DNA from 2 places in the Streptomyces anthophorae genome. Region 1 is predicted to be linked to the other one. Evidence: predicted binding sites of a transcription regulator. Region 1 holds the regulator's gene; the other holds the start of a gene.
What was found. Region 1 encodes HrcA, which represses chaperone genes, less so after heat shock. Its sites were predicted from a motif close to TTNGCACTCNGNNNNNCNGAGTGCNAA; they were not measured.

Region 1 (4,350 bases):
GTCGCCCGGGGCCGGGCGTGAGGTACTGGCGGAGGAGGACCGCCGGGTCGAGCGGATCCTCCTTGAGCTGCGGCTTCGGGACGGGTGCCCGTTGGAGCTGCTGCGGGCGGACGGCCTTGCGGCGGCGCGGGGCGCGCTGCGGGACGGGCTCCTCGAGGCGGAACCGTTCGCCGCGGGCCGCGCGGTCCTGACGTTGCGTGGCCGCCTGCTGGCGGATGGCGTGGTCCGCGACCTGGTCGACTGACTTCGGACCGCCGCCCCGGGAGGGAGCGGGTGGGCAATTCAAGCCCCGCCGGCGATTGAGGCGCGGGGTCCGGGGCGGAGCCCCGAGAGCGCAACCACGGTGCGGGGCGAGTTACGCCGGGGCCGTCACGAAGTCGATCAGTTCCTCGACTCGGCCGAGGAGTTCCGGTTCCAGGTCCTTGTAGGAGTGCACCCGCGACAGGATGTGCTGCCACGCCTCCCCCGTGTTCGCCACCCGCCATCCGAGCGCCCGGCACACCCCCGTCTTCCAGTCCTGCCCGCGCGGCACACGCGGCCACGCCTCGATGCCCACCGAGGCCGGCTTCACCGCCTCCCAGATGTCGATGTAGGGGTGGCCCACGACCAGCGCGTGCTCACTCGTCACCGACTGGGCGATGCGCCACTCCTTCGAGCCCCGCACCAGGTGGTCCACGAGAACCCCGAGCCGCGCGTCCGGCCCCGGCGCGAACTCGGAGACGACCGCCGGGAGGTCGTCGACGCCCTCAAGGAACTCCACCGCCACGCCCTCGATGCGCAGGTCGTGGCCCCAGACCCGCTCGATGAGCTCGGCATCGTGCTTGCCCTCGACGTAGATGCGGCCCGCGCGGGCCACCCGGGCGCGGGCGCCGGGCACCGCCACCGATCCCGACGCGCTGCGGGCCGGCCGCGTCGGGGCCTGCGCCGAGGGACGTACGAGGGTGACGACCTTGCCGTCGATCATGAAACCGCGCGGCTCCATCGGGAACACCCGGAGCTTGCCGAAGCGGTCCTCAAGCGTGACCGTCGGCCCCTGCGCCGTCTTCTCGACCCGGATCACCGCGCCGCAGAAGCCCGTGGTGACCTCCTCGACGACGAGGTCGGGTTCGGCCGGCACCTCGGGGGTCGGCTTGTTCCGCTTCCACGGGGGAGTGAGATCGGCAGAGTACTGGCGCATTCGAGGGACGATAAGAGAAGTCCCAGGTCCCCGGCTACGACACGCCGAAACGCGTCGCCAATGTGGCGCGTTGCGCGCGGACGAACTCCGCATTCACCACCGAACCGTGCCCCGGCACGTACACCGCGTCCTCGCCGCCGAGGTCGAGCAGCCGGTCGAGCGCCGCGGGCCAGTGCCCCGGCGCCGCGTCCCGGCCCGCCTGCGGTTCGCCCGACTCCTCCACCAGGTCGCCGCAGAAGACGATCTCCGGCGCGCCCGGGACCAGCACCGCCAGATCGTGGCCGCTGTGCGCAGGGCCGATGTTCGCCAGCAGTACCGTCAGGCCGCCGCCCAGGTCGAGCGTCCGCTCCCCGCACACCCGGTGCGGCGGAGTGACGAGGATGTCGACCGCCTCGGCCGCCTCCTCCGGGGGCACCCCGTGGCGCACGGCGTCGGCGCGCAGCCCCTCGGCGCCGTGCTCGAAGAGGGCGTCGATGCCCACCGCCCCGTACGCCTCGACCCCCGCGAACGCGGCCGTGCCGAGCACATGGTCGAAATGGGGGTGGGTCAGCGCGACATGCGTCACCCTTCGGTGCGGACCGAGGAGCGCCCGGGTGTCCGCGCGCAGCCGGGCGCCTTCACGGAGTGAGGATCCGGTGTCGATCAAGAGTGCCGCGTCTTCACCGACCACGAGGCCGGTCGTGCAGTCCCAGCCGGGCAACCGCACCCGCCCCACGTTCGGCGCGAGCCTCTCCCAGCCCGACGAGGCCCAATCGATACGTTGCGCGAACTCCATACCTCGACGCTAGCTCCCTTGCCGGGCCCGTACCCACCGGCCGTACACTGAGCCGGGGAAGATTGGCACTCGCCCACAGGGAGTGCCAAAGCAGGAAGATCGCAAGGAACGAACGCAGCGGCTGTTCTCTGGAGGTGTGCGCCGATGCTCAACGAACGCAGGCTCGAAGTACTGCGCGCCATCGTCCAGGACTACGTCGGCACCGAGGAGCCCGTCGGCTCCAAGGCGCTCACCGAGCGGCACAAGCTCGGGGTCTCGCCGGCGACCGTGCGCAACGACATGGCAGCCCTGGAGGACGAGGGATTCATCGCCCAGCCGCACACCAGCGCCGGGCGCATCCCCACCGACAAGGGCTACCGCCTGTTCGTCGACAAGCTCACCGCCGTGAAGCCGATGGCCGCGCCCGAGCGGCGCGCCATCCAGAACTTCCTGGACGGCGCCGTCGATCTCGACGACGTCGTCGGCCGCACCGTGCGGCTGCTCGCGCAGCTCACGCGGCAGGTGGCGATCGTCCAGTACCCGTCCCTGACCCGGTCCACCGTGCGCCATGTCGAGCTGCTCTCGCTCGCGCCCGCCCGTCTGATGCTCGTACTGATCACGGACACCGGGCGCGTGGAGCAGCGGATGATCGACTGCCCGGCGCCGTTCGGCGAGTCCTCCCTCGCGGATCTGCGGGCCCGGCTGAACAGCCGCGTCGCGGGCCGCAGGTTCGCCGACGTGCCGCAGCTGGTGCAGGACCTGCCGGAGGCCTTCGAGCAGGAGGACCGGGGCACGGTCTCCACGGTGCTCTCCACTCTTCTGGAGACACTCGTCGAGGAGACCGAGGAGCGGCTGATGATCGGCGGTACCGCCAATCTCACGCGCTTCGGACATGATTTTCCCCTCACCATCCGGCCCGTTCTGGAGGCCCTTGAGGAGCAGGTCGTGCTCCTCAAGCTCCTTGGCGAGCTGGGAGATTCGGGCATGGCCGTACGGATCGGTCATGAGAACGCCCATGAGGGACTCAACTCCACATCCGTCGTGTCGGTCGGCTACGGTTCGGGCGGCGAGGCAGTGGCCAAGCTCGGCGTGGTCGGCCCGACCCGCATGGATTACCCGGGAACGATGGGAGCAGTACGCGCAGTGGCACGTTACGTCGGACAGATCCTGGCGGAGTCGTAAGTGGCCACGGACTACTACGCCGTACTCGGCGTGCGCCGCGACGCTTCCCAGGACGAAATCAAGAAGGCCTTCCGAAGGCTGGCGCGTGAGCTTCACCCGGACGTGAATCCGGACCCGAAGACTCAGGAGCGCTTCAAGGAGATCAACGCCGCCTACGAGGTGCTCTCCGACCCGCAGAAGAAGCAGGTCTACGACCTCGGGGGCGACCCCCTGTCGCAGGCCGGCGGAGGCGGCGGGGCCGGTGGCTTCGGCGCCGGCGGGTTCGGGAACTTCTCGGACATCATGGATGCCTTCTTCGGCACGGCGTCGCAGCGGGGACCCCGGTCCCGCACGCGCCGTGGCCAGGACGCCATGATCCGGCTCGAGGTCGAGCTGGACGAGGCGGCCTTCGGCACCACCAAGGACATTCAGGTCGACACGGCTGTGGTCTGTACGACCTGTAGCGGTGAGGGCGCGGCGCCCGGCACCTCGGCGCAGACCTGCGACATGTGTCGCGGGCGCGGTGAGGTCTCGCAGGTGACGCGGTCCTTCCTCGGCCAGGTCATGACCTCGCGGCCGTGCCCGCAGTGTCAGGGCTTCGGCACGGTCGTCCCGACGCCGTGCCCCGAGTGCGCGGGCGACGGCCGGATCCGGTCCCGTCGCACGCTCACGGTGAAGATCCCGGCCGGTGTGGACAACGGCACGCGGATCCAGCTCGCGGGCGAGGGCGAGGTCGGCCCCGGCGGCGGTCCCGCCGGTGACCTGTACGTGGAGATCCACGAGCTGCCGCACCCGACCTTCCAGCGGCGCGGCGACGATCTGCACTGCACGGTCACCATCCCGATGACGGCGGCGGCCCTCGGCACGAAGGTGCCGCTGGAGACGCTCGACGGCACGGAGGAGATCGACATCCGGCCCGGCACCCAGTCCGGCCAGTCGGTTCCGCTGCACGGGCGCGGTGTCACGCATCTGCGGGGCGGCGGCCGTGGCGACCTCATCGTGCACGTCGAGGTCATGACGCCGCAGAAGCTGGACCCGGAGCAGGAGCGGGTGCTGCGGGAGCTCGCGAAGCTGCGCGGCGAGGAGCGGCCCACGGGGCAGTTCCAGCCGGGTCAGCAGGGTCTGTTCTCCCGTCTGAAGGACGCGTTCAACGGCCGTTGAGCCACCCGTTTACGCCGCACCGGCGTTACGGCCCCGGGGCTCCGCCCCGGACCCCGCGCCTCAATCGCCGGCGGGGCTTGATAAATCAAGCCCCGCC
Region 2 (4,350 bases), 1.8 Mb from region 1:
CCCACCCTCCCACCCTGCGAGTTGAGAAAAGCGGACACTTTTCGTCACCGGCCTGCCACGGAGGGTGACGACGCTCTAGCATGCCCGATAACCGAACGACCCCCGCCGGTGCGCCAACACCTAACGGGGGTCTGTCCACCGAGATCACAGGAGATCCCGTGGCTGACGCCCACTTTTAGTGCTGCCCCCGCCCCCACGCACGCCGCCTCGTCGACGCCTGAGGCGCATCCCGCCGCGAACCCGGGCTACGGCAAGCGTTCCGCGCCGGACCAACTCCGGCGAACAGGAACGGACTTCGCACACCTGCCGCACCGAGAGGCGTACATCGCCGGATACATCGACCGGTTGCCCGACGGCTCGGACATCCCCGTCCACCTCCTCGTCGATCGCGACAACGACACGGTCGTCGTCCACAGCTCCCCCGAGAACGGCGTCTACCAGTACCGCCGCCCGTACCACTACGGAGCGACTCAAGGACTACGGGTAGCCCAATCAAGCCCCGCCGGCGATTGAGGCGCGGGGTCCGGGGCAGAGCCCCGAGGCGTCAACCACGGGTGGGCGCACGAAAACGCCCGAGGGCGGCACCGTCTCGCGTGGAGACGGTGCCGCCCTCGGGTTACAGACGAGCTGAACCGCGACCGGCTCAGAAGTCCATGTCACCGCCCGGCATGCCGCCACCGGCCGGCGCAGCGCCCGCCTTCTCCGGCTTGTCGGCGATGACGGCCTCGGTCGTCAGGAACAGCGCGGCGATCGACGCGGCGTTCTGGAGCGCGGAGCGCGTGACCTTCGCCGGGTCGATGATGCCCTCGGCGATCATGTCGACGTAGTCACCCGTGGCGGCGTTCAGACCGTGACCGACGGTCAGGTTGCGCACCTTCTCCACGACGACGCCACCCTCGAGACCACCGTTGACGGCGATCTGCTTGAGCGGGGCCTCCAGGGCGAGCTTCACGGCGTTGGCGCCGGTCGCCTCGTCACCCTCGAGCTCCAGCTTCTCGAAGACCGCGGAGGCCTGGAGCAGGGCCACGCCACCACCGGCGACGATGCCCTCCTCGACGGCCGCCTTCGCGTTGCGAACGGCGTCCTCGATGCGGTGCTTGCGCTCCTTGAGCTCGACCTCGGTGGCCGCGCCCGCCTTGATGACGGCCACGCCGCCGGCGAGCTTGGCGAGGCGCTCCTGGAGCTTCTCGCGGTCGTAGTCCGAGTCGCTGTTCTCGATCTCGGCACGGATCTGGTTGACGCGACCCTGGACCTGGTCGCTCTCACCGGAGCCGTCGACGATCGTCGTCTCGTCCTTGGTGATGACGACCTTGCGGGCGCGGCCGAGCAGGTCGAGACCGGCGTTCTCGAGCTTGAGGCCGACCTCCTCGGAGATGACCGTGCCGCCCGTGAGGATGGCGATGTCGCCGAGCATGGCCTTGCGGCGGTCACCGAAGCCCGGGGCCTTGACGGCGACGGACTTGAAGGTGCCACGGATCTTGTTGACGACCAGGGTCGACAGGGCCTCGCCCTCGACGTCCTCGGCGATGATCAGCAGCGGCTTGCCGGACTGCATGACCTTCTCGAGCAGCGGAAGGAGGTCCTTCACGTTGCCGATCTTCGAGTTGACGATCAGGATGTACGGGTCCTCGAGCGAGGCCTCCATACGCTCCATGTCGGTGGCGAAGTACGCCGAGATGTAGCCCTTGTCGAAGCGCATGCCCTCGGTGAGCTCGAGCTCCAGACCGAAGGTCTGGGACTCCTCGACCGTGATGACGCCTTCCTTGCCGACCTTGTCCATGGCCTCGGCGATGAGCTCGCCGATCTGGGTGTCGGCGGCCGAGATGGAGGCGGTGGAGGCGATCTGCTCCTTGGTCTCCACCTCCTTGGCCTGCTCGAGAAGGGCGGCGGAGACGGCCTCGGTGGCCTTCTCGATGCCGCGCTTGAGGGCCATCGGGTTGGCGCCGGCGGCTACGTTGCGAAGGCCTTCGCGAACGAGCGCCTGGGCCAGGACGGTCGCGGTCGTCGTGCCGTCACCGGCGACGTCGTCCGTCTTCTTCGCGACCTCCTTGACCAGCTCGGCGCCGATCTTCTCGTACGGGTCCTCGAGCTCGATCTCCTTGGCGATGGACACACCATCGTTGGTGATCGTGGGGGCGCCCCACTTCTTCTCGAGGACGACGTTGCGACCCTTGGGGCCCAGGGTCACCTTGACGGCGTCGGCGAGCTGGTTCATGCCGCGCTCGAGGCCGCGCCGTGCCTCCTCGTCGAACGCGATGATCTTGGCCATGTGAAGTGGTCCTCCCGGACGGGGTGGCTAACGCAAAAGGACCGTGCTGGTGCCCGCGACGGACGGCCTGCGCGCCTTGTGGTTCCTTGCCCCACCCGGCCTGCGGACCTCACCGACCCGATCCAAGTTTTGTCACTCTCACTCGGAGAGTGCTAAGCCCAATGATTAGCACTCGACCCATGCGAGTGCAAGCGGCTACCACAGATCCGATGCGGGCGCGTGCAGCACGAAGGGCCCGCCCCCGGTTACCCGGGAGACGAGCCCTCCATGACGTGCGACGTACAAGCTTGCAGTCTGACGCGCGCGTTCAGCCGGCGGCCACGCGGACCATGTCGGCCTGCGGCCCCTTCTGGCCCTGCGAGATCTCGAACTCGACCCGCTGCCCCTCCTCGAGGGTGCGGTAGCCGTCCATCTGAATCGCGCTGTAGTGGACGAAAACATCCGCACCACCGTCGACCGCGATGAAGCCGTACCCCTTCTCCGCGTTGAACCACTTGACGGTGCCCTGAGCCATGCCTAACTCCCCTATTACTGGCCCTTGCGCAGGACCGCACTTCGCGGACCCGGGTCAGACCTCACGCCCCATGGGATATGGGGGTGTGCGCCGGAACGCGTCGACCGCGGCTGAATGTATCTGCCCAACTGCCGTCTGCAACAGGTCAATCGGACGAGAATTCTGGGCACGCCAGATCGGGGAAACCGGGCCAACTCACCGGATCCCGGGGCAAGCCGGGCCGCGTAAATGCCATAAAAGGCCCGAAAGGGCTGGACACTTTGGCTACTTCTTGTCGGGTCGCGGGCGAGAACTCATATGCGCCCGTCATGCACCGTGCGGGGAAACGCAGCAGCTTCCCCAACTGTACCGCGCTCAACCATGCAGAATTGCCCCCTCCGTTTCTCTCGCGGAGGGGGCAATTCGGATAACTCTGCGTAGACCCGCAAAAGATCAGCGGCCGACGCCGTGCTTGATGGTCAGCCTCCGGCGACGGCGGGAATGATCGAGACCCCGGCGCCGTCCGGCGTCGCCGTCTCCAGGCCCTGCTCGAAGCGGACGTCGTCGTCGTTCACGTAGACGTTCACGAAGCGGCGCAGCTTGCCCTGGTCGTCGAGGACGCGGGCGGCGATGCCGGTGTGGTTCTTCTCGAGGTCGGCGATGACGTCGGCGAGGGTGGCGCCCTCGGCGGCGACCTCGGACTGCCCGCCCGTGTAGGTGCGCAGGATGGTGGGGATACGAACGTTGACGCTCATGGCGGTAACTCCTGTTGCTACAAGTGTCGGTCGGACTCAGAGGTCGGCGGCGAGGCCGGCCTCACGGAACGCGTCCAGGCTCGGCCGGATGGTGGCGGTGGCCTGAGAGGACTCGGCAACCGCGTCGAGCGTCTTGAGCCCGTCACCCGTGTTCAGGACCACCGTGGTGAGCGACGGGTCGATCTGGCCCGCCTCGATGAGCTTCTGCGTGACGCCCAGGGTCACACCGCCGGCCGTCTCCGCGAAGATGCCCTCCGTACGCGCGAGCAGCTTGATCGCGTCGACGACCTGCTCGTCGTTCACGTCCTCCACGGCGCCGCCGGTGCGGCGCGCGATGTCGAGGACGTACGGGCCGTCGGCCGGGTTGCCGATGGCGAGGGACTTGGCGATGGTCGTCGGCTTCTGCGGGCGCACCACGTCGTGGCCGCCCTTGTAGGCGACGGAGACCGGGGAGCAGCCCTCGGCCTGGGCGCCGAAGAGCTTGTAGGGCTTGTCCTCGACGAGGCCGAGCTTGATCAGCTCCTTCAGGCCCTTGTCGATCTTCGTGAACTGGGAGCCGGACGCGATCGGGATGACCAGCTGGTCCGGGAGCTGCCAGCCGAGCTGCTCGCAGATCTCGTACGCGAGCGTCTTGGAACCCTCGCCGTAGTACGGGCGCAGGTTGACGTTCACGAAGCCCCAGCCCTCGCCCAGCGGGTCGCCGATGAGCTCGGAGCAGAAGCGGTTCACGTCGTCGTAGTTGCCCTCGATGGCGACGAGGTCACCGCCGTAGACACCGGCCATGACGACCTTGCCCTGCTCCAGGTCGTGCGGGATGAACACGCAGGAGCGGA

Region 2: groL (chaperonin GroEL) is a predicted target of HrcA. The motif match lies at 2,399-2,425, and genes of this name have one in related genera.

Annotation. Positions count from the first base shown of each region.
Region 1 covers NZ_JBLWQQ010000001.1:5,992,834-5,997,183, forward strand. Annotated here, with positions in the region: gene hemW (radical SAM family heme chaperone HemW) at 1-244, shown strand, start outside; gene ACNYS0_RS27155 (DUF3097 domain-containing protein) at 356-1,177, opposite strand; gene ACNYS0_RS27160 (MBL fold metallo-hydrolase) at 1,212-1,952, opposite strand; gene hrcA (heat-inducible transcriptional repressor HrcA) at 2,097-3,113, shown strand; gene dnaJ (molecular chaperone DnaJ) at 3,114-4,253, shown strand.
Region 2 covers NZ_JBLWQQ010000001.1:4,182,168-4,186,517, forward strand. Annotated here, with positions in the region: gene ACNYS0_RS18750 (hypothetical protein) at 109-513, shown strand; gene groL (chaperonin GroEL) at 644-2,269, opposite strand; gene ACNYS0_RS18760 (cold-shock protein) at 2,577-2,783, opposite strand; gene ACNYS0_RS18765 (ubiquitin-like small modifier protein 1) at 3,242-3,517, opposite strand; gene thrC (threonine synthase) at 3,554-4,350, opposite strand, start outside.